2 regions of the Neptunomonas concharum genome follow, and region 2 is predicted to be linked to the other one. Evidence: predicted binding sites of a transcription regulator. Region 2 holds the regulator's gene; the other holds the start of a gene.
The links. Region 2 encodes LexA, which represses DNA repair genes until DNA is damaged. Its sites were predicted from a motif close to TACTGTNTANNTANACAGTA; they were not measured.

Region 1 (12,064 bases), 980 kb from region 2:
TAAATATAGTCCCAGCGTTGCCCATTAAAGGTATCCACCACCAGAGGCGTACCCATGAGGTACCGCACCTGGGAAGGTGTCATGCCGGGCTGAAGCTGGTCGATGGCTTCTTGGGAGATAATGTTACCCTGAGGGATGTCAATTTTGTAAACACCCGGAAAATCGGAGCAACCTGAGAGCATTGCGATAGTCGCAATGCAAATTAGAAACTTTCGCATCTGTAAATGACTTCCACTTTCACGTGTAAATAAAGATAATACAGTCTAACATTCAGACGTCAGAATCAATAGAGTAAAGATTATGTCCCTCGAAAATCAAGAGTTAAGAAAAGCGGGCCTTAAGGTGACGCTACCGCGCGTTAAAATTTACCAGATTCTGGAGAAGGCCGGAGAGGGTGATCATTTCAGTGCTGAAGATATCTACAAGCTGTTAATGGAGCTGGGTGAAGATGTCGGTTTAGCCACGGTTTATCGTGTGTTAACTCAGTTTGAAGCGGCGGGCTTGGTTTCGCGACACCATTTCGAAGGTGGTCACTCCGTGTTTGAGCTGGCTCGAGATGAAGATCATGACCATATCGTTTGTGTAAAGTGTGGCAAGGTGCGTGAGTTTGTCGATAACCAATTAATTCAGCGCCAAAATGAGATCGCCAAAGAGTTAGGCTTTACTATCACGGATCGCACCCTCTATCTTTACGGTCTGTGTACAGAAGGATGTGAAAAGAAATAGGTTCTACGTTTGTAGCCCTAACATCTCTTTCGCATGATCGATGGACCGTTGCGTAATATCAATACCGCCCAGCATGCGTGCGATCTCGTGTATACGATCGGCGCTTTTTAGCTGATTGATCTGGGTGTGAGTGTTTTCAGTTCCTGCTTGCTTGCTGACAAACAGATGCTGATCCCCCTGAGATGCAACTTGTGGTTGGTGGGTCACACACATTATTTGTGAGCGCTGCCCAAGTTGTTTCAACATGCGTCCAACCACTTCAGCAATCGCGCCCCCAATTCCTACATCTACTTCATCGAAGATTAAGGTCGGTGTTGTTGAGGTTTGAGCGGTAATGACCTGAATAGCCAAACTGATACGAGATAGTTCCCCGCCTGAGGCAATACGGGCTAAAGGCCGAGCGGGCTGTCCTTTATTGGTTGAAATAAGGAACTCCACTTCTTCTAAACCGTTGGCCGTTGGTTTGTTGTATGGCGTTAGGTTGGCTATAAAACAAGCGGAGGTCATGCCTAGCTGGTGGAGTTGTTCATCTATTAATGTGTTTAATTTCATCGCAGCCTGCTGGCGGGCATCGCTTAACGTGGTAGCTAGGCTGCGATACTCCGTTTCTAGTTGAGCGACTCTTGTGTGAAGTGTGTCTAAGGCCTCATCGGAATGATTAAGGTTGTCCAGCTCCTCTTGCAGTGTTTGGTGGAGTGCAGAGAGCGCTTCGGGGCGAATACGATGCTTGCGCGCAAGATCGTAAATAGTAGATAGCCGCTCCTCCACGTCTGATAAACGGTCTGGGTTGATTTCTATACGGTCTAAATAATGGCGTAGTTCATGATTGGCTTCTTCAATTTGGATTTGTGCACTATTGAGCAGTTCGCTAGCCTGAGTGAGTGAAGGTGACTGGCTTTTCAGTTCGCCTAGCAAATGCAATGCGTGATTCAGAAGTTGAGTACAGTTGTCACCGTCCCCTTCTGAGGTCAGTGCTAGCACTTGGTGGCCGTTGTGTAGAATATCGCCAGCCTCGCATAACTGCTTCTGTTCTGCTTCTAATTGTTCCAACTCGCCTTCAGTTAGCCCGAGCTGGTTTAGCTCTTCGACTTGATAGCTAAGTAGCTGGACTTTGGCTTGGTGTTCATCACTAAGATTGAGCAGGTTTTCCAGTCGCTCTTTTTCCTTTTGCCATAAGTGAAAATGCTGTCGTACCTGCTGCGCGATGGGTGATAAAGCCGCAAATTGATCCAGAAGGGTGCGATGGTGGTCTTTTTTAAGTAGCTGTTGATGTTCGTGTTGGCCGTGAATAGCTATCAGATGTTCGCCGAGTGCCTTGAGCGAATTTAATGGGCAGGCTTGATTATTGATGTAGCTGCGAGACCGCCCTTCTTTGGTAATAACGCGGCGAATAATGCATTCGTTTTCCTCGTCAAGATCCATGTCTTGTTGTTTAAGCCACGCCTTGGCGTCCGGTAGCGCACTGATGTCAAAGCTGGCAATGATCTCGGCGCGTTCTGCACCATGTCGCACTGTCGCGCTGTCTGCTCGGTCACCTAGCGTGAGGCCAAGGGCATCAAGCATAATCGATTTGCCTGCGCCTGTTTCACCGCTAATAACGGTCATGCCTTGTTCCAGTTCTAGGTCGAGCGACTCAACAATAGCGTAGTTGCGAATGATCAATTGGGTCAGCATGAGGATATTCCATACATGTGTATTTATACAGTGATTTATATATAGGTGATTTTAATCACGGGCGCAATCGTTATGGATCAGGGATTTGAAAAAAAATTTTAGGATGGGTTGATTTTTAAGGGTCCGGCCCCATCAATACGGCAATCTTTAAAGTTAACTATGCCCGCTTGAATTGGAGACTCCCAATGGCAAATGAGCAGACTAAGCCAAGTGATCAGCCTGAAATGGCGGATCTTGATATCAATGCGACAGACGCTACGACTAACGAAGCGGATGTTGTGAATAATGAACCCTCAACTGAAAGCGAGGTTTCAGAGGAAGCCGCTTTGATAGCCGATCTGGAAAAGCAGCTGGTGGCAGCGCAAGAAGAAGCAGCGAGTTTGAAAGATCAAATGTTACGTGCCGCTGCGGATGTTCAAAATGCACGTCGTCGTGCGGAGCAGGATGTCGAAAAAGCACATAAATTTGGTACAGAAAAATTTGCCGCAGAAATGCTACCAATCATCGATAGTTTGGAACGTGCGCTAGAGGCGTGCAAACCCGATGATGAAGCGACTAAGGCGCTACGCGATGGTGTAGAAATGACCTATGGCATGTTTGTTTCTGGGCTCGCCAAGTTCAATGTCGAGCAAGTGAACCCGGAAGGGGAGTCGTTTAATCCGGAATTACACCAAGCGATGTCAATGATTGATGTACCGGACGCGCAACCAAATACAGTTGTAGGTGTTATGCAAAAGGGTTACAGCCTGAATGGACGCTTGATTCGCCCAGCGATGGTTATGGTGGCAAAAGGTTAAAAAACCGTATTAAAAGCCTTGAAATTGTACGAAACGTATCCATATACAAGGCAAGCGGTTTTAAAACAGATTTTTAGCCCGTCCAATCGGGTAACGAATATCGGAGTGAGTAGACATGGGTAAAATTATTGGTATCGATTTAGGAACCACCAACTCTTGTGTTGCGGTTCTTGATGGTGACAAAACGCGCGTTATCGAAAACGCAGAGGGTGATCGTACAACCCCTTCCATCATCGCTTATACAGATGACGAAACGTTAGTTGGTCAGTCAGCTAAGCGTCAGGCTGTTACAAACCCTCATAATACGCTGTTTGCTATTAAGCGCTTGATCGGCCGTCGTTTTAAAGATGACGTGGTCCAGAAAGATATTAGCATGGTGCCTTATAAAATTATCGAAGCAGACAATGGTGACGCTTGGGTAGAAGTCAAAGGCAATAAAATGGCACCGCCTCAGATCTCTGCTGAGATTCTGAAAAAAATGAAGAAAACAGCAGAAGACTATTTAGGTGAAGAAGTGACGGGCGCGGTAATCACAGTACCTGCTTACTTCAACGATTCTCAGCGTCAGGCAACGAAAGATGCTGGTAAAATTGCGGGCCTAGACGTTAAACGTATTATCAACGAGCCAACAGCTGCGGCACTGGCTTACGGTATGGATCAATCCAAAGGCGATAAAACAATCGCTGTATACGATTTAGGTGGTGGTACATTCGATATCTCTATCATCGAAATCGCTGATGTTGATGGCGAGCACCAGTTTGAAGTATTGGCTACCAACGGTGACACATTCCTTGGTGGTGAAGATTTCGATATGCGCTTGATCGAATACTTGGCAGCTGAGTTTAAGAAAGAGTCTGGCATTGATCTGCACAACGATCCTCTGGCACTACAGCGTCTGAAAGAAGCGGCAGAGAAAGCAAAAGTTGAGCTATCTACTGCGCAATCTACAGACGTAAACCTGCCATACATTACGGCTGATGCAACAGGTCCTAAGCACCTTAATGTGAAAATTACGCGTGCAAAACTAGAGTCGTTGGTTGAAGAGCTGGTTACTAATTCAATCAATCCATGCCGTACAGCATTGAAAGATGCCGGTTTGAGTGCTTCAGACATTGATGAAGTAATTCTGGTGGGTGGTCAGACGCGTATGCCATTGGTTCAGCAAGTTGTTGCTGACTTCTTTGGCAAAGAAGCACGTAAAGATGTTAACCCGGATGAAGCGGTTGCTGTCGGTGCGGCGATTCAGGGCGCGGTACTGTCTGGTGATGTGAAAGATGTCTTGTTGCTTGACGTTACGCCACTGACCTTGGGTATCGAAACCATGGGTGGTGTTGCAACAGCACTGATTGAGAAGAACACAACGATTCCTACTAAGAAATCTCAGATCTTCTCAACAGCGGATGACAACCAGAACGCAGTAACGATTCACGTTGTTCAAGGTGAGCGTAAGCAGGCTTCTCAGAATAAATCGTTGGGTCGCTTTGACTTGGCTGATATTCCTCCAGCGCCACGTGGTGTTCCACAGATCGAAGTAACCTTCGACTTGGATGCCAACGGTATCCTTAATGTATCAGCTAAGGATAAAGCAACGGGTAAAGAACAGTCGATCATCATTAAAGCTTCTTCTGGTTTGAGTGATGAAGAGATCGAGCAAATGGTTCGTGACGCAGAAGCCAATGCGGATGCTGATAAACAGTTTGAAGAACTGACCCAAGCGCGCAACCAAGGTGATGCGATGGTTCACTCTGCGAAGAAAACCCTTAAAGAAGCCGGCGATAAAGCGACGGCTGAAGAAACAACGGCTATTGAAGGCGCGATTGCAGCACTGGAAGAAGCCTTGAAGGGTGATGATAAAGCAGAGATCGACAGCAAAACTGAGGCATTAACAGAAGCGGTTTCTGGCTTGGCTCAGAAGATGTATGCCGAAGCGGCACAGCAGGCTGAAGCGGGTGATGCTGCAGAAGCATCAGGCAGCGCTGCGGATGATGCTGTTGATGCTGAGTTCGAAGAAGTGAAGGATGACAAGAAGTAAGCTAAGCGCTTGCCCTTGTAAACACTAAAGTGTGGCAGCGCGGGCGTCAGCCCGCGTTGTCGTGTCCGGCTCCCGGAGGGAGCTAACCGCTCAAACTGACAAGATCCGGATATATGTCTAAAAGAGATTATTACGAAGTATTAGGCGTCGATCGCAATACCAGCGATAAAGATATTAAAAAGGCGTTTCGTCGACAAGCGATGAAGTATCATCCTGATCGAAACCCTGATGATAAAGAAGCCGAAGAGAAATTCAAAGAGGTCAACGAAGCCTACGAAGTACTGTCAGATGCGCAGAAAAAGAGCGCCTACGATCAGTATGGCCATGCCGGGGTTGATCCTAATATGCGTGGCGGTGCTGGTGGATTTGATGGTGGCTTCTCCGACGTGTTTGGTGATGTGTTCGGTGATATCTTTGGCGGTGGTGGCGGCCGTCGGCGCAGTTCGGTTCAACGGGGCGCTGATCTTCGTTATACCATGGATCTCAGCCTCGAAGAGGCGGTGCGTGGTGTAGAGAAAACGATTAAGGTTCCCACACTCGTAGCCTGTGAGCCTTGTGATGGTACAGGAGCAAAACCGGGCACCAGCGCTAAAACCTGTAGTACCTGTGGTGGTATGGGCCAAGTGCGTATGCAGCAAGGCTTCTTCTCCGTACAACAGACCTGCCCAACGTGTCACGGTGAAGGTAAGATCATTACGGATCCTTGCCAGCACTGCCATGGTCATGGTCGGGTTGAGAAAACTAAGACGCTGTCGGTTAAAATCCCGGCGGGTGTTGATACGGGCGATCGAGTTCGTCTCTCTGGTGAGGGCGAAGCAGGTTCCCATGGCGGTCCTGCTGGTGATCTGTATGTTCAGGTACAGGTCCGCGAGCACGCGATCTTTGAGCGCGATGGTCGCCATTTGTATTGTGAAGTGCCTATCAGCTTTATCGATGCGGCGTTAGGTGGCGAATTAGAGGTGCCTACGCTGGACGGTCGCGTTAAACTGAAGATTCCGGCTGAAACGCAAACGGGTAAACTGTTCCGACTACGTGGAAAAGGTGTCGCGCCTGTACGTGGTGGTGGAGCAGGGGACTTGATGGTGCGTGTTGTAGTAGAAACGCCAGTGAATCTGACCAGCCGTCAGAAAGAGCTGTTAAGGGAGTTCCAAGAAACGACCGACGATAGCCATAAAAAACACAGTCCAAAGAAACACTCTTTCTTTGATTCTGTGAAAAAGTTTTTTGAAGATTGATCAGCAACGGGCCGCTTAGCGGCCCGATTTGTCTGATAGGGGAGAGTGGTTAAATGACTGATTTAAGTGCAGAGCCAGAAGTCTTGTGGCTGAGTATTCAGCAAGAAGCTAAAGTGGAGGTTCAAACAGAGCCTTGTTTGGCGAGCTTCTACCACTCATGCATTATCAACCATTCAGGTTTGAAGTCGGCATTGTCCTATCTTTTGGCGAGTAAGCTTGCGGATGATGTCATGTCAGCCGTTTTATTGCGTGAATTACTGGAGCAGGCAATGGAGTCTGATCCTGAAATTATCACTGCAGCTTGCCATGATATTATTGCTGTGCGCACTCGCGACCCTGCCGTAGATAAATCATCTATCGTGTTACTGTACCTGAAAGGTTTTCATGCGTTACAAGCGTATCGCGTGGCTCATTGGATGTGGAAGCAGGGGCGTAAATCAATGGCTTTGTATATACAGAGCCGTGTTAGTTCTGTTTTTCAAGTAGATATCCACCCCGCAGCATTAATAGGGCATGGTGTCATGTTTGACCACGCCACAGGTATTGTTGTTGGTGAAACATGCGTTATCGAAAATGATGTGTCTATTCTTCAGAATGTTACGCTCGGTGGTACTGGTAAAGAAAGCGGCGATCGTCACCCGAAAATTCGCGAAGGTGTGCTGATTGCAGCCGGCGCTAATATTTTTGGTAACATTGAAGTGGGCATCGGGGCTAAAGTGGGTGGCGGCAGTGTCGTTTTGGATACTGTACCTCCCCATACGACGGTTGTGGGTGTCCCTGCACGCGTTGTTGGCTGCGCAGGTTGCGAAAAACCTGCCTTAGATATGAATCAGAAAATTGAGTTAGCAAAAGACTAATACGGCTAGCGAAACTGAGAGAAAAGTAATGAGAATAGCTGTAATGGGTGCCGCTGGGCGCATGGGTAAGACTCTGATCGAGGCGATTTGTCAGGCAGAAGGTGTGCAGTTAACAGTGGGCACGGTACTGCCTGATTCATCGTTAATCGGCGCAGATGCAGGCGAAGTCGCAGGTGTTGGCAGGCTGGGTGTACCATTGGTGGCGACACTGGGAGAAGTGAAAGACCAATTTGATCTGTTAATTGACTTCACTTCACCAGAAACCACCATGGAAAACCTCTCCTTTTGTGCTGAGCATGGTAAAAAAATTATCGTAGGCACGACAGGGCTCGATGATGAGCAGAAAGCACATTTAGCCGCTTGTGCTGAAAAAACCGCTGTCATGTTCGCACCGAATATGAGCGTTGGGGTTAATGTTTGCTTTAAAATTTTAGATACCATCGCCCGAACATTGGGAGATGATTACGATATTGAGATAATTGAAACGCATCACCGACATAAGGTGGATTCACCGTCGGGTACTGCATTACGCTTGGGTGAAGTAGTGGCTGATGCGTTGGGGCGCGATCTTAAAGAGTGCGCTGTTTATGGCCGTGAAGGGCAGGTAGGAGCTCGTACCCGTAAAGAGATTGGCTTTGAGACGATCAGAGCTGGTGATGTGGTGGGTGATCACACGGTACTGTTTGCAACGGAAGGCGAACGCATAGAGATTACCCATAAAGCCAGCAGTCGTATGACTTTTGCTAAAGGTGCGGTTAGAGCTGCAGCTTGGCTGGCTGATAAAGAGGCAGGACAGTTTGATATGCAGGATGTTTTATCGCTTCGCTAGGTAGACTCCTAACTGTTTGTTTTATAAGCTGCTTTCGAGCAGCTTTTTTATTGGTCAAAAAAAGTTAATCTCTATGTCAGATTTTTGTTTCCTTTGATGAAATTTTTTCCTAAGGTGCTCTATACTTTCGTATAAATAAGAAGCGACCCGTAGGGAGTTAAAAGGACATGTCTGCAGAGAAGTTTCCAACATTGATAGAAATGGGTATCGATGAGCCTCATGATATTGAGCGCTATACCTCGCGTATCGAAGGCGATGTAGATATCTTGAAAATCTATTTCCATCGTCATCAAGGCGACTGGATGGCAAAAAGCAAAAAGTTTAAATTTAAGCGTATGCATAAGAACATGCGTGTTAATGAAGGGCGTGTGCCTTATATCGCAACGACTGAGTCTTCCCCTTATTTTCTCCGAGCGGTGGCTGAATTAGACCAGCTGGTTGCTGAAGACAAATCCGCACAAACTAAAAAGCAGCGATTGCTTGATGATATTGAGCATCTGGAAAAAGTAGTTTCCCGCAAAATCGAAGATATGCGTCGCCAAATAGAAGAGCTTTAATACTTCTCTATTGAAAGGGGTCAGGTAGGCGCTCTATATGTGTGGTATAGAGTATTTCGCAGGCCCCTCCACCTGTATCCTCTCGGGTTAAGGAGGTGTTCCAGTAGAAGCCATCGTCGCTTTTGATATTCACCAGTTGCCCTGAAAGCCGAATCATTTCCCCCTCTTTTATGTCTGATATCTGGTCTTTAATATGATCATTGGCAGGTATGATATGTACATTGGCTGCACTTATCTCAATCTCTTTGCGGGGGATTGGCAGTTGATCTGTTTTCCAGCGAAACCAGCGACCGCTTTGCGAGATGGTTAGCTGGTTAGTGACAGTGGGATTTGCCATTTGTCCCCACCCTAGGGCGAGATCGACCGGTGATAAGTCAGACTCCCGATCAAATCGATAATACTCTTTACTAAGCAAGCGTGCCGAAAAATGAATGTCTGCTTTGGGGTACAGCGTGTACTTTTCTAACTGGTGAGGTGATGATTGGGTAATAGGAATTTGGATAGGCGCTTGTAAAGCACTCCCTTGAGCGCTTGTAGTCGGCGGTAGGGTGATAGCAGGCGCATCGTTGGAAGGCGTTGGCTCTGGCGACAGCCAAATGAACATCAAAACGATAGCGGCAAGCGCTCCTAGTAATCTAATCATTATCCCTCCCGATCCTGTGGCCTCATTATATCCTAAGATGTCTGTTTTGCAGGATAAAGGCTAAGAAGTAGACAGATATTTATTCTCCGCTCGCGATGTTCTATGCTGAATAAGAAACGGTATAGGGGATCATCCATGGCTGAGGATTCAACCTACTTTATCGAGCGCTCTGGTTTGTGGCCTTTATTGCAAACCTTGGTTGCTGAGGGTTTTGATGTGGTAGGGCCTGCGGTGGCCGATCAAACTATTCAGTACAAACCCATTTACCAAGAAAGCGATCTTCCTAAAGGTTGGCATGATCAACAATCTTCAGGGCACTATCAGCTGTACCATGATATGTCGGAGCGTTTGTTTGCGTGGGCTAACGGCCCTCAGGCGATTCGTCCGTTTCTGTTTCCATCTGACGAGCTGCTATGGTCTTCAAAGCGTATGGAAGATGGCAGTTTGGTTTTTTTACCTCCGGATCCTCAACCTACAAAGATTGCCATTCTGGGCGTTCGTGGTTGTGATATGGCAGCCGTGAATTTACAAGATCAGCACTTCTTACAGGCAAGTCATCAAGATTTAGGATACCAAAAGCGCCGATTATCGTTATTCTTGATCGCTGTTGATTGCTCTCACCCTGCCGATACTTGTTTCTGTGCTTCTACGGGCGATGGCCCCCATGCAGGTGGGGAGGCGGATTGGAATCTAGCCGAGCTGGATAACGGCTATTTGATACGCGCAGGTACGGATGAGGGCAGGCGCTTGCTCGAAAAGCGTGCCTCTTTGCTGCAGATGCCGACGCAATCTCAAAGAGATGAGGCCATATACCAGCACCAACAAGCGATTGAGGCGCAATCAAAAGCTCTGCCCTCAGGTGACTTATCTTCAGTATTATTTGCTCATTTAGATAGTCCACAGTGGCAACGCGTAGCAGAACAATGCTTAGCGTGTGGCAACTGCACTTCCGTTTGTCCGACCTGCTTTTGTCATAAAGAAACAGAACAGGTTTCTCTGGATGTGAGCGTTAGTGATCATTATCGATCGTGGGATAGTTGTTTCTCGCAAGGGCATGGTTATATGGCTGGCCATCAGGTCAGGCCGGATATTGCGAGTCGTTATCGACAGTGGATGACTCATAAGCTGGGGAGTTGGCACCAACAATATGGCCGTAGTGGATGTGTCGGCTGTGGCCGCTGCACGACGTGGTGCCCTGCCGGTATCGACTTCGTCGCCGTTGCTAATGCAGTTTGTGCGGAGGACTCCTGATGGATATGAAGCGCGTGCCCGCAGAGGTCCAAGTTTTACAGTGCATTGAAGAAACGCCGAGCATTTTTACATTGAAACTGCGTATTTGTGGCCAAGCGATGCGTGAGGCTTATCAGTTTCTTCCAGGGCAATTTAATATGCTGACATTGCCAGGTGTGGGGGAGGTTGCCATCTCGGTCGCATCGGACCCGCGGGATGGGATGTCAATTGATCATACGATCCGACAGGTTGGCCGGGTTACCGCAGGGTTATCGAAACTAAAAACCGGCGATAAATTAGGTTTGCGTGGTCCTTTTGGCCGTGGCTGGCCGCTCGAATTATTGAATGGGAAAGATATTGTGGTGGTGACGGGCGGCTTGGGCTGCGCGCCCGTCGTTTCACTGATTAACTACGTAGTGCAGCGGCGGGAACAGTTTGGTCGCCTTGCGATTGTGCAGGGTGTTAAGCATAGTGATGATCTTATTTGGGCAGAGCAATACCAGATTTGGCGACAGGTTAAAGGCACTCAGGTCTTGCTCTCAGCTGATCAAGCGGGCATGGCTTGGCCGTTCCATACGGGGAAAGTGACAGAACTACTTGGCCAGCTAGAAACTGATCCTGAGCATAGCTACGTAATGATGTGTGGCCCTGAAGGTATGATGCGTGCCTCTGCTGTAGCTCTAATCAATTCTGGCTATGCCCCAGAAAATCTTTTTCTGAGCATGGAGCGTAATATGCAATGTGCACTTGGGTTGTGTGGGCATTGTCAATTTGGAGCTGCCTTTATCTGTCGAGATGGGCCTGTCTTTAGTTACCCTGAAATCGCAGAGTTGCTAGGTAAGCGGGGGTTTTGATGGAACGTCTACGCATTGCTGTGCATAAATTTAGTTCCTGTGATGGTTGTCAGTTAGCCTTTCTCAATATGGGCGAAGCGTTGATTGAATTATCCGAAGCAGTAGAGATTGTGCACTTTCCTGAAGCCGGTTATGTCGATGAGTTGGCCCATGTCGATATCGCTTTTATTGAAGGTAGTATCGTGACGGCTCATGATGAAAATCGTATAGCTTCAATTCGTGCGGTGAGTAATAGACTCGTTACCATCGGTGCTTGCGCGACATCGGGAGGGATTCAGGCCTTAAAAAATGCTGCGCAAAGCCCCGATGATTGGACAGGGACGATCTATGCAACGCCTTCCTATATCGACACGCTTCGTACCTCGTCGGCGATTGCTGATTACGTCCCCGTTGATTTTGAACTTTGGGGGTGTCCCATTACGAGCCAGCAGATCGTGACGTTAGTCGGCGCCTTATTGCGCGGAGTATGGCCTGTTGATGATACTGAAAAAGTGTGTATGTCTTGTAAACGGGCCCAATATGTATGCACGCTCGTTACTAAGGGGGAGCCCTGCCTAGGGCCTGTTACTCGGGCAGGATGTGGCGCGTTGTGTCCTGCATTTGGCCGTGATTGTTTTGGCTGTTTTGGGC
Region 2 (12,064 bases):
TGTTTGCGTTTTTAATCAGAGTCGATGGCATAGAGTGCACTTCTTTCATGGTCCAGTGAGTTATTGTTCAGTGGCTGTTTTTTCAGTAAAAATAGGTGTGCACAACTGCACTTGGCTTGATTGGTTATCGGCCTGTAAATAGAAGCAGCTCAACCGGCCGGTATGACAAGCTGGGCCTTGTTGCTCTACCAGACATAAAATGGCGTCGCCATCGCAGTCAAAGCGCATACTTTTTAACTGTTGAGTGTGGCCGCTGGTTTCGCCTTTCATCCAGAACGCTTGTCTGCTTCGGGACCAGTAAGTCATTTTTTGAGAAGATAGGGTTTTCTCGATAGCGGCTTTATTCATCCAGGCTTGCATCAGCACTTCGCCCGTTTGATAGCATTGAGTGATAACGGGAATCAGCCCATCTGAATTAAAACTCAGGTGCTTTATGCACATCGATAAATCCAAGCGGTCTCGCTCTGTTAAGCTTTCACACTGGATAAAAAATGTTTTAGTCATCGATAAAGTCCAGTGTCAGTAGTAAGCGTTTTTCACCTGTAGGTACAGGAGGCGAGCGGTGTACGACCCCTGCGCCTTCATTGCCAGACCAGTTTTCACCTTTTAATAAAGCAACATCGCCTAAGCTCAGGCGTTGGATATGGTGGGTGCCATTAACAAGCCCAGATTGCTCATCTGGTTTCCCTTGGTGGCCTGCGCCAAGTTTGGAGCGGTCGACCACTTCGTGAGGTAACCACTCGGTAGCGACGCCTTGATAGGTTGTGACTAAACGGCATGGAACACGGTCAACATGAAACCGCGGGCACATGGCCATATCCAGTTTTGTGAGCCTTAAGCCAGCGCGCTTTAGGTCGAATAAGCAACAAAACATATCAACAAGCAGGGCAATATCCTCTCCTAATGTAACAACGCTATCGTTAGGGCCGAAGGTTTTGCAAAGCGTCTCGATGGTGTTGTGAGGCGTGACGGCCAAGATGCCTTGTCGTGCCTTGTTAATATCCATAAAGTCTGTCACAGCGCCTTTTAGCTCGTCTGACAGGCTTCGTTGCCATATGGCAAGATACGTGTCGTCTCGATAGATATCGGTGAAGATGTCTGGGTGGTGTGCGCTTGCTGAGCGTCGAGGTAGCGCACAGGGCGACAGATTAGCTACTGCTTGGTAGTTATTTGGTTGAATCATAAGGAGAAAGGCCTCTCGCATTTATTTACAAAGAGTCGGTCCATAGGGGTAATTAAATGTTATGTTACAACATAACATTATTGGGAGCAAAGTTACCCTCTGAAAACAAGCAAGGCCTGTGTGCTTTGTTACATCTACTTGAGGAAGTTATCCAGCGAATCTGCCAACGTACCAGCGTTAGCCGTTTTGTTCGGTTGTATCTCTTCTATCATGGGTTGGATTCTATCCAAAAGCGGTTGTTTCTTTATTTGAGGGACCATAGCGCGAACGATCACAGCCTTAGCATGTTTGAAATGCGAAAGGGCAGTGAGTGGGTCGTTATCGTGAAGATGGCGCTGCCCTTGGCTAATGTGTGCTTCTGCGACAACGGTGAGGTTCAGCCAGTATAACTCCTGACCATAGTTTCTCGCCAAAGCTTGGGAGAGTTTGCCTTTTTTTAGCATTTCGGCGAGTAGTTTTTCAGTAAAGTTGATATAAATCTGAAAGCGCTTAAGTTCTTTATCGCTGGTAAATTGAGCTGTACCTGGGGCGGTTCTGTCGGCGGTTTCTTTTTGATTGTTTACTTGCGTCATTAAATCTGAATCCGGTGCGAGAAGGCTGATCTCTTCGATCAAGACCATGGCGTGCTGATTCAGCTTTTCCAATATATCGGGTTTACAGCCTGCGCTTCTTAGGGCCGTTATGGCATCTAACGTATGCAGTGTTCGGGTCTGCAGCCACCCTAAGCGGCTGTTTTTCATAGAGGTGTTGTGCTCTTGGCGGGTTATGAAGTAGTTTATAAAGAGCGCAGCTGCACCAACAAGGGCGATAATAGCAATGTATATTAAGTTATCTTGAAGCATTGGGCTTAACTACCTTGGTAAGTCTATGAATTATATAGTCAAGCAGTTGTATTTTTATGCCAATTTCTAAAACAACATATGACAGTTCGATTATAGCTGGTTTAGTTTTTTTTTGTAGACTCGCTTGACCCCGCTACGCTAACCACTTATATATGCTCGCTGTTTTTATGTGCTATCTCTGCCCGAGGATAACCACCCTATGGGAAAATCGCTCGTTATTGTTGAGTCACCCGCAAAAGCCAAGACGATTAATAAGTATCTTGGAAGTCAGTATGTCGTTAAGTCGAGCGTCGGTCATATCCGTGACCTGCCAACGAGCGGAAGCGCCACTAAGTCTGATCCTAAAGCCCGTGCTCGTCAGGCTGCCCTGACCCGCAAAATGTCGCCAGAAGAAAAGCTGATCTACAAGGCTAAAAAGTCTAAAGAGCAGCTGGTGGCACGTATGGGGGTTGATCCTGAGAAAGGTTGGGATGCGCACTACGAAATTCTACCAGGCAAAGAGAAAGTAGTAGAAGAGTTGCGCCGCTTAGCCAAAGAAGCTGACACTATCTATCTCGCAACGGATTTGGACCGCGAAGGGGAGGCTATTGCTTGGCACCTGCGGGAATCTATCGGCGGGGATGATGAGCGCTACCGTCGTGTAGTCTTTAACGAAATCACGAAGAAGGCGATCTCGGCAGCGTTTGAAAAGCCCGGTCATCTGGACATGAATCATGTCAATGCCCAGCAGGCGAGACGATTCTTAGACCGTGTAGTGGGTTATATGCTTTCTCCACTGCTATGGGAAAAGGTCGCCAGAGGGCTTTCTGCAGGGCGAGTTCAGTCGGTGGCTGTTCGTCTTGTTGTGGAGCGGGAAAAAGAGATTCGTGCGTTTATCCCTGAAGAATACTGGGAAGTTCACGCTCAAGCACTAACGGCAGCAGAAGATGCTATCCGCCTACAAGTCGCTAAGGTGGCAGGCGCTGCGTTTAGGCCTTCCTCAGAAGCGGAGACAAATCAGCATCTTGAGGCGTTACAGGCTTCGAGCTTGACGGTGCTGAGTCGTGATGACCGGCCAACCAGCAGCAAACCCTCTGCACCTTTTATTACGTCAACACTTCAGCAGGCAGCGAGTACCCGTTTAGGGTTTGGCGTTAAGAAAACCATGATGATGGCACAGCGTCTATATGAGGCCGGCTATATCACCTATATGCGTACGGACTCGACTAACTTGAGTGCCGAAGCGGTAGAAAGTTGTCGTGCATATATCGGTGATCATTATGGCAGTAAATACCTGCCGGAAGCTGCAAATCGCTATTCTAGCAAAGAGGGGGCACAAGAGGCCCATGAGGCGATCCGCCCCTCAGATGTTAATGTAGAACCTGCGAATCTAAACGGCATGGAGCGGGATGCCGAGCGACTCTATGATTTGATTCGTCGTCAATTTATTGCCTGTCAAATGACACCTGCCCAGTACACAAGTACGCGTATTACTGTGAAGTCGGGCGAATATGAGCTTACCACGAAAGGGCGTATTCTGCGCTTTGATGGTTATACCCGCGTAATGGCGAGTAAAGGTAAGAATGATGAGGATATTATTCTTCCGGATGTGGCGGCAGGTGAAGAACTTGTCCTGAAATCGCTTGACCCTAAACAACATTTCACGAAACCAACCGCACGATATACTGAAGCAAGTTTGGTTAAAGAGTTGGAAAAAAGGGGAATCGGCCGTCCATCGACGTATGCGTCGATTATCTCAACGATTCAAGATCGCGGTTATGTAGAAATCCAAAACCGACGTTTCTATGCCTGTAAAATGGGCGATATCGTGGTTGAACGTTTGGCCGAAAACTTTACTGATCTCATGGATTACAGCTTCACCGCACGAATGGAAGATGCGCTTGATGATATCGCGCAGGGTGAGGCTGAGTGGAAAGTCTTGCTAGACCGTTTCTATCAAGGTTTCACACGACGCCTTGAAGAAGCACAAGATCCAGAAAATGGGATGCGGCCTAACAGCCCTACTGATACGAATATACCGTGCCCTGAGTGTGATCGTCATATGATGATTCGCACCGGCAGCACGGGGGTGTTCCTAGGGTGTTCTGGGTATAGTTTGCCACCTAAAGAACGCTGCAAAGCAACCATCAACCTGACCTCTGGTGATGAAGTGGTGAGCGTTGATGGAGATGACGAAGAAGAGTCGCGGATTCTACGTAACAAGCACCGCTGTAAGCTATGTGATAGTGCGATGGATAGCTACTTGATCGATGAGCACCGCAAGCTACACGTCTGCGGGAATAACCCTGATTGTCCGGGTTATGAAGTCGAGCAGGGGCAGTACCGTATTAAGGGGTATGATGGGCCTTCGTTAGAATGTGATAAGTGTGGTTCTGAGATGCAGCTTAAAACGGGCCGTTTTGGCAAGTTCTTCGGCTGCACAAACGCGGAATGTAAAAACACACGTAAACTGCTCAAAAATGGCGAAGCGGCTCCTCCAAAAATGGACCCTGTGCCGATGCCAGAGCTGGCCTGTGAAAAAGTTGAGGATACCTATATTCTGCGCGATGGTGCGTCGGGGTTATTCTTAGCGGCGAGTCAGTTCCCAAAAAATCGTGAAACCCGTGCCCCTAAGGTGGTCGAGTTATTGCCGCATCAATCGGAGATTGATGAGAAATACAGCTTCTTATTTAGTGCGCCCACGCATGATATGGAAGGCAATGAGACTATTGTGCGATATAGCCGCAAAACCAAGGAGCAGTATGTGATGACCGAGGTCAATGGCAAAGCGACCGGTTGGAAGGCATTCTATGCAGATGGTAAATGGGCGGTTGAAGAGCCTAAAGCGAAGAAAAAATAAACACGGTTGGGTATTAACAGGGGCGTAGCATGAGTAATGTCTATCTGGTCAGGACGAATCAGAAAATCAACTTTGCCCGCATCCATATGGATGCGCTGGCGGAGGCTCACGAATCGACAGGTTGGAGTAAGCACGCCGAAATTGAGTCTTATAATGAGTCTGTTCTTTTTCATTTGGCGTCGGCATATGGTGCTTTTTTGCGGGAAGTCGCGGAGAAGTATCGCTTTGATCCTGCGTTAGTCTCTAGGCTATCTGATCTGGAACGCTTGCTAGAAGGCTCTGGTCAGGAGTCACCTGAGCTTTCAGAATTAAATGCTTTGGAGAAAAACGAAGCAAGTTGGTTGCATAAAATGCTGGCAGCCTATGATGCATGTTGGAAAGCGGCTGATCATCAGACGGCAACCGCCAATGAGAAAGTCAGTATTTCAGAAATACATGTTATTCAGATCAATCCTAATCATGCCGAAGATAAAGATATTTTGGCTGAGTATAAGGGGTGGCTGAATGAGTTTCGCGCCTTGGTTGAAAGATTAAGAGCCGATATGCAAGAGTGGTAACAGTAAAGACAGGCACAATACAAATAGATAAATGCTATGCGTAAAGCTGGTGAGGTAGAACCGAAGGAAGCATCCGGGCTTCCAATACCTGTTACACTCCATTAAGGCATTCGGTCGATTCAGTGGTGTTGGCGTCCTCGGATGAGGATGCCATTACTGTGGCCATGCAGTGCTGAATGTTCAAGGGCCTGCATCTCAGTGTCTGAAAGGTCCCCCGTCCAACTTATAACGGCATGGCAGGTACCTGCACGCAGGGCTTTTTGTGCTAACTCAAGCGTTGAGTGCTGCTCGTTCGGGTAAAGCATGATGACTTTTTTCAGATCCACACCGGCATCGAGCAGCAGCGCTTTAGGTAGCTGGCTAGGTGGCGATACCCATACGAACCAGCGATCACTATGGCTGAGTTGAGCCAGTAATGGCATCAGCATAGGGATCTCAGTAATATCACCACATTGCGTAACAATCTCTGTTATTTTGCCAAAGGCTGACGAGGTTGTCGGTTTGCGGCGAATCTCACTAACATCTGTTTTGCGCAGTAAAGGAGCAGGGAACGGAATTACCGTATTCAATGCTTGCATTATGGCTCACTCCCTTGTCGGATAACGCCCACGCCTAATCCTTCGATCGAAATCGTTTGTTGTCGAAGGTCAACCTCAATGGGAGGAAACTCCTCATTCTCGGCGATCAAGTAGACCATGTGGCCTTCCTTCTTGAAGCGCTTGACCGTGACTTCATCTTCGATGCGGGCAACAACAATTTGCCCTTTTTTTGCGTCGTTGCATTGATGAACCGCCAATAGGTCACCGTCCATAATACCGATATCTTTCATACTGGTACCGTGGACTCGTAACAGATAGTTCGCCGGTGGATGAAAGAAGCTGGAGGAGATCGTGCAGTGCTCCTCGATATGTTCTTGAGCAAGAATAGGTGATCCGGCAGCAACGCGACCGATAACAGGTATACCTTCGGGTTCGCTCTCAATTTCAGGTAGGCGGATACCGCGGGATGTACCAGGAATAATCTCGATGGCGCCTTTTCGAGCGAGCGCTTTAAGGTGCTCTTCTGCCGCATTAGCAGATTTGAAGCCGAGGCTTCTGGCGATATCTGCACGGGTAGGTGGATAGCCAGTCGCGTCGATATGGTCACGAATACACTCTAATACTTCTGATTGTCTTTTTGTCAGTTTCATGATCGTGCCTGTTTTTTTATACAGTACATGTGATTATATACAGGCAAACTTTGATGTAAAGTAATTTTCTGTTTATATATCCAGTATCTTGATATGATCCACGCCAAAAACTGGTCGAGTATACGTTTTGTTAAGTGACACCCTTAAAAATTCGATCCAATCCTCTTATCGGCGTTTTCTGTCCGAACAGAACTTAAAGCCAAGGTATGGGCAAAAGATGATGATTGCGCATATCGCTCGGGTATTGGGCAGTATTGATACCAATGAGAAAGGGGAGCGCCGAGGCGGTAATCATGTCTGCCTGATAGAGGCCGGAACCGGTACGGGTAAAACAATGGCTTATCTATTAAGTGCCATTCCTATCGCCCAGTCCTGTGGTAAATCATTGGTGCTATCTACGGCGACAGTCGCGCTTCAGGAACAGCTGCTTAACAAAGACTTGCCAGAAGTATCTAAATTGCTGGAGCTTCCCATTCGATTTGTGCTGGCAAAAGGGCGTGGACGTTATTTCTGTATCAGCCAGGCAGAAAAACTGCTTGAGTCACAGCACGAACTTGGACAAATGGCGCTCTATGAAGATGAAATAGACCACAAACTAGATGAGGACTCACTCGCTTTCTACCAAGGACTGCTTAATCAGTTTGCGTCAGGCGCATGGGATGGGGATAGGGATTCATTAACAGAAGAGATTGAAGAGCAGCGCTGGTCGCCAATGACGAGTGATCACACCCGCTGTACTAACCGTCGCTGCAGTAACTTTTCGGTTTGCCCTTTCTACCGATCGAGAGATGCAATGGATAAGGCGGATATCGTCGTCGCAAACCATGATTTGGTTTTAGCAGATCTTTCGTTAGGTGGCGGAGCCATTTTGCCGGAACCCTCTTCAACCATCTATGTGTTTGATGAGGGGCATCATCTGTCGGCGAAAGCAACCGGACACTTCTCTTACAGCATGCGGGTAAAAGGGACGCAGCGCTGGCTTAAGTCGGCAACTAAGCAGCTTGATCATATGCTCGATGAGTGTGATGGACATGCCGTGCTGTCGCAATATGTTGATAAAATGAGCCCTGCCCGTCAGGAGATGGACACCTTGTTGGATCAATACCAGGTCGCATTAAGGGCTAAGCTGTTTGATCTGCAGCAGCGACCGTCGTCTGATCGTTATCGCTTCCCTAAAGGGGTGTTACCTGATGACTTAATGGCACTTTCGTTAGCTTTAAGTCGTGAGGCTGAACGTTGGATGATTAAAGCTGAGCAAATCGTTGATCTCTTGAAAGAGGCCTTAGATGGAGGGGTGCCTGAGATTAATCGTGATGTGGCAGAGCGCTGGTATCCGCGCATGGGGCAGTTGTGGATGCGTGCGCAATCGCTCTACTGGCTAAACAAAAGTTATTCTCAGCCAGATCCGCAGGGTGTAGCACCCACGGCTCGTTGGATCAATTTGACCGAAGCGTCTGATGGTGTGGATTATGAGTGTCGTAGCAGCCCAGTATCCGCTGCTGATACTTTGCAAAATCATCTCTGGGATCATTGTTTTGGAGCCGTTGTTACCTCGGCAACATTAACGGCACTCGGCATGTTCACCCGTATTATCGATGACTTGGGGTTACCCTCGGATGTGCTGTGTGAGCGCTTGCCAAGCCCTTTCGACTACGCGGGGGCTGCGGTATTATCAGTACCAAAAATGGAAAGTGATCCAGGCAAACCTGATGATCATACGCAAGAAGTGATTCAGTACTTAAATCAGCATTTGCCAACATCTGAAGCGGCGCTGGTTTTATTTAGCTCTTGGCGCCAGATGTTTTCGGTGCTGGAGAATACGCCAGAGAAGATCCGTGCTAAAGTACTGGCGCAGGGCGACCTGACTAAGAATGAGATCATTCGTAGCCATAAAGCACGAATAGACGAGAATGAACATAGCATTATTTTTGGATTGGCCTCTTTTGCGGAAGGGGTCGACCTCCCAGGTAAGTACCTGACCGAGGTAATTATTACTAAACTACCGTTTGGCGTACCCGATGATCCTGTGGACGCCACCATGGCTGAATGGATAGAGCAGCGTGGAGGTAATGCGTTTATGGAGTGGACGGTGCCGGAAGCATCGATTCGCCTGACACAGGCAGCTGGCCGTTTATTACGTACAGAGCAGGACCGTGGGCAGATTATTTTGCTGGATCGTCGGGTAGTGACCCGTCGTTATGGTCGTCAGCTGTTAGATGCACTACCGCCATTTCGGCGAGAAATCAGTTAAAGTGAGTAAAAAATTGGAAGAAGTAACCCAAACCGTGCAAGACGCTACATCCGATACTGTTGATAACAACAAGGAAGATGCGCAAGCTTCTAAGAGTGAGCGAGCCAGCAAACGTCGGCCGTCAGATCGTAAAAAAAGTAGTCAGCATGAACGCTGGACACCATCAGAATTTGTTGTCGCAAAAGTTGAAGGCAAAAAGCGCTTTCATGACTTTTCGCTACCGGATCCCCTGATGCGCGCTGTCCATGATTTAGGCTTTGAGTACTGCACACCCATTCAGGCAGAAACCATTAAACCTGCTCTGGAAGGCAAGGATATTATCGGCAAGGCCCAAACGGGTACCGGTAAAACAGCAGCGTTTCTTGTCGGTATTATTACAGACCTGTTGGATTTCCAACTTGAGGACAAACAGCGTAAGGGTGAGCCTCGTGCTTTGATTATTGCCCCTACGCGAGAGCTGGCGTTACAGATTGCCGCTGATGCTGAGCTGTTATGCAAATACACCGACCTACGTGTTATCTCCATGGTAGGTGGCATGGACTATGAAAAGCAGCGTAAACAGCTTAAAGCAGGGCCGGTTGATATTTTGGTGGCAACGCCAGGTCGATTGATCGACTTTGTGCGCTCCAAAGAGGTGGATCTATATAACGTCGAAGTGCTTGTATTGGATGAGGCAGACCGTATGCTCAGCATGGGGTTCATCCCTGATGTACGCACGATTATCCGCAACACGCCGCGTAAAGGGGATGAGCGTCAAACCCTGCTGTATAGCGCTACATTTACCGATGATATTATGAATTTGGCCCGCCAATGGACTAAAGATCCCGTTCAGATTGAGATCGAGGCAGAAAAACGTTCGACGGATAACATCAGCCAGAAAGTATTTTTGGTTTCCAGTCATGAAAAGTACAAGTTGTTGCGTAATTACATTCGCGTTAACAACATTGAGCGCGTCATCGTGTTTGGTAATCGTCGCCACGAAACCCGTGATCTGGCCGAAAAGCTACGCAAAGATGGTGTAAAAGCCGCGCTCATGTCAGGCGAGATCCCACAGCATAAGCGTGTAAAAACCTTAGAAGATTTCCGAAATGGCAAGATCGAAGTACTGGTGGCAACGGATGTGGCAGGCCGTGGTATCCATATTGATGGTGTAACTCATGTGGTCAACTATCAATTACCGGAAGATGCGGATGATTACGTGCACCGTATCGGTCGTACAGGGCGTGCCGGGGCATCGGGAACATCTATCTGCTTTGCCTGTGAAAACGACTCCTTTATGATTCCCGATATTGAAGCCGAAACGGGAGTCAAATTGGAATGTATCCACCCTGATGAAGAGTTGTTGGCTGATCTGTATCCGGTTGGCCAGAAGCCAGTAGCGCCAGTGGTTTCTGATGTCGAAGTACAAGATGATGTAACTGTATCGAGTGAAAATACCCCAAACGAAGAGGAGAAAAACCAGACTCATGTCTGAAGATCGTCATAAAACCCGGCTAATCTCTAAGGTGTTGGCAATTATTGTTAGCGCTCTGTTTGCAGCGTTCGGCGTTGCAGGTTATCAGCGCACCGGTGACCTAACACAGCTTATGGTATTTATTGGATTGTCGGTGTTAGCTTACGTGATTGTAGTGTTTATCTTTAAGGGTATAGACCGGTTGCTCGATAGTATTGATGATCGGTAGCCGTCGTTAAGGAATCGGTATGAATGCAAAGCAGCAGAAAGTTGCTGTGTTAGGTGGCGGTAGTTTTGGAACCGTCATTGCTAACATCATGGCAGAAAAGGGCATCTGTGTATCCCAGTGGATGCGTGATGCCACCAGAGCAGAAGAGATTAACCAGCGCCATCTGAACTCTCGTTATCTTCCGGACTACCCATTGTCAGACTCCTTGGTAGCAACCACCGATATAGCGGAAGCAGTCAAAGGGGCGCAGTTGGTGTTTGTATCCATCCCGAGCCAAAGCTTTAGGGAAGTGGTGAGAATGGCAAAACCCTACCTAGTAGCAGGTCAGGGAGTGATAAGTACCACTAAAGGTATCGAAGGTGAAACCTTTAGTCTCATGAGCCAGATACTGTGTGACGAGCTGCCTGATGCCCGCGTAGGGGTTCTGAGTGGGCCAAATTTGGCGAAAGAGGTTGCTAAGCACCAGTTAACGGCAACCGTTATTGCTAGTGATGATGAAGCTTTACGTAGCGAAGTGCAGGATGCCTTGCACCAGTCCTATTTTCGGGTCTACGCCAGCTCAGATAAGTATGGTGTTGAGTTAGGCGGTACATTGAAAAACATCTACGCCATTGCCGCTGGGCTAAGTGCTGCATTGGGGATGGGTGAAAATACAAAAAGCATGTTGATGACGCGTAGCTTGGCCGAAATGAGCCGGTTCGCTGTCAGCATGGGCGCAAACCCTATGACGTTTTTAGGGCTGGCAGGCGTAGGCGATCTTATTGTTACGTGTATGTCTCCGCTGAGCCGTAATTACCGTGTTGGTTACGCGTTAGGCAGCGGCCAAACACTGAATGAAGCGGTTGATGCGTTGGGTGAGGTGGCTGAAGGTGTTAATACTATTCGTATTATCAAGGCCAAAGCGGATGAGCAAAATATCTACATGCCTTTAGTGTCTGGTTTGTATGAAGTTGTGTTTAATGGGGCTCATGTGCAAGAGGTTGCGAAAACCTTAATGACTAGCGAGCAAAGTACGGATGTTGAATTTGTCTTACCAAGGGATGCGGTGTGATATGTTGATACTGATGCGTCATGGAGAAGCGGACTGGAATGCCACAACAGACGAAAGCCGTTGCCTGACGGAGAAAGGGATCTCTTTTGTCCGTCAGCAAGCTGCTGAGGTGGCAGACTTTGCACCGAATATCAGTAAAATTATTTGCAGCCCTTACCGACGTACCTGTCAAACGGCTCGACTGATGCAGCAGTCGTTAGGCGGTATTGAAATCGTCGAAGATGAGCGCCTCACGCCCGACGTGCCGGTTTCTGAAGCCATAACGGCGTTAGAGGCACATTGGCAGGATAACTTACTCGTAGTGACACATCAGCCACTTATTGGCTATCTGGTAAGCTATTTAATAGAAGGGGATATGCGTTCCCCCGAGCCTTTACTCCCGGGTCATCGAGTCTCTCTTGCACTGGATTGGCCTGCTGCGGGCATGGCTACGCGCTTGATTGAAAAATAACAGCGCAATTCGTGTGCTG

Region 1: recN (DNA repair protein RecN) is a predicted target of LexA. The motif match lies at 2,414-2,433, and genes of this name have one in related genera.

The regions. Positions count from the first base shown of each region.
Region 1 covers NZ_CP043869.1:473,169-485,232, forward strand. Annotated here, with positions in the region: gene F0U83_RS02215 (outer membrane protein assembly factor BamE) at 1-218, opposite strand, end outside; gene fur (ferric iron uptake transcriptional regulator) at 301-726, shown strand; gene recN (DNA repair protein RecN) at 730-2,400, opposite strand; gene grpE (nucleotide exchange factor GrpE) at 2,586-3,197, shown strand; gene dnaK (molecular chaperone DnaK) at 3,313-5,229, shown strand; gene dnaJ (molecular chaperone DnaJ) at 5,343-6,464, shown strand; gene cysE (serine O-acetyltransferase) at 6,518-7,321, shown strand; gene dapB (4-hydroxy-tetrahydrodipicolinate reductase) at 7,350-8,150, shown strand; gene F0U83_RS02255 (DUF3461 family protein) at 8,318-8,707, shown strand; gene F0U83_RS02260 (hypothetical protein) at 8,715-9,350, opposite strand; gene F0U83_RS02265 (4Fe-4S dicluster domain-containing protein) at 9,486-10,601, shown strand; gene F0U83_RS02270 (FAD/NAD(P)-binding protein) at 10,601-11,434, shown strand; gene F0U83_RS02275 (NADH-quinone oxidoreductase subunit B family protein) at 11,434-12,064, shown strand, end outside.
Region 2 covers NZ_CP043869.1:1,450,705-1,462,768, forward strand. Annotated here, with positions in the region: gene F0U83_RS06705 (dihydroorotase) at 1-31, opposite strand, end outside; gene hisI (phosphoribosyl-AMP cyclohydrolase) at 61-504, opposite strand; gene F0U83_RS06715 (DUF1826 domain-containing protein) at 497-1,183, opposite strand; gene F0U83_RS06720 (DNA topoisomerase I) at 1,318-2,025, opposite strand; gene topA (type I DNA topoisomerase) at 2,225-4,864, shown strand; gene F0U83_RS06730 (DUF6586 family protein) at 4,894-5,421, shown strand; gene F0U83_RS06735 (cell division inhibitor SulA) at 5,541-5,999, opposite strand; gene lexA (transcriptional repressor LexA) at 5,999-6,610, opposite strand; gene dinG (ATP-dependent DNA helicase DinG) at 6,738-8,861, shown strand; gene rhlB (ATP-dependent RNA helicase RhlB) at 8,863-10,335, shown strand; gene F0U83_RS06755 (hypothetical protein) at 10,328-10,543, shown strand; gene F0U83_RS06760 (NAD(P)H-dependent glycerol-3-phosphate dehydrogenase) at 10,563-11,594, shown strand; gene F0U83_RS06765 (SixA phosphatase family protein) at 11,596-12,045, shown strand.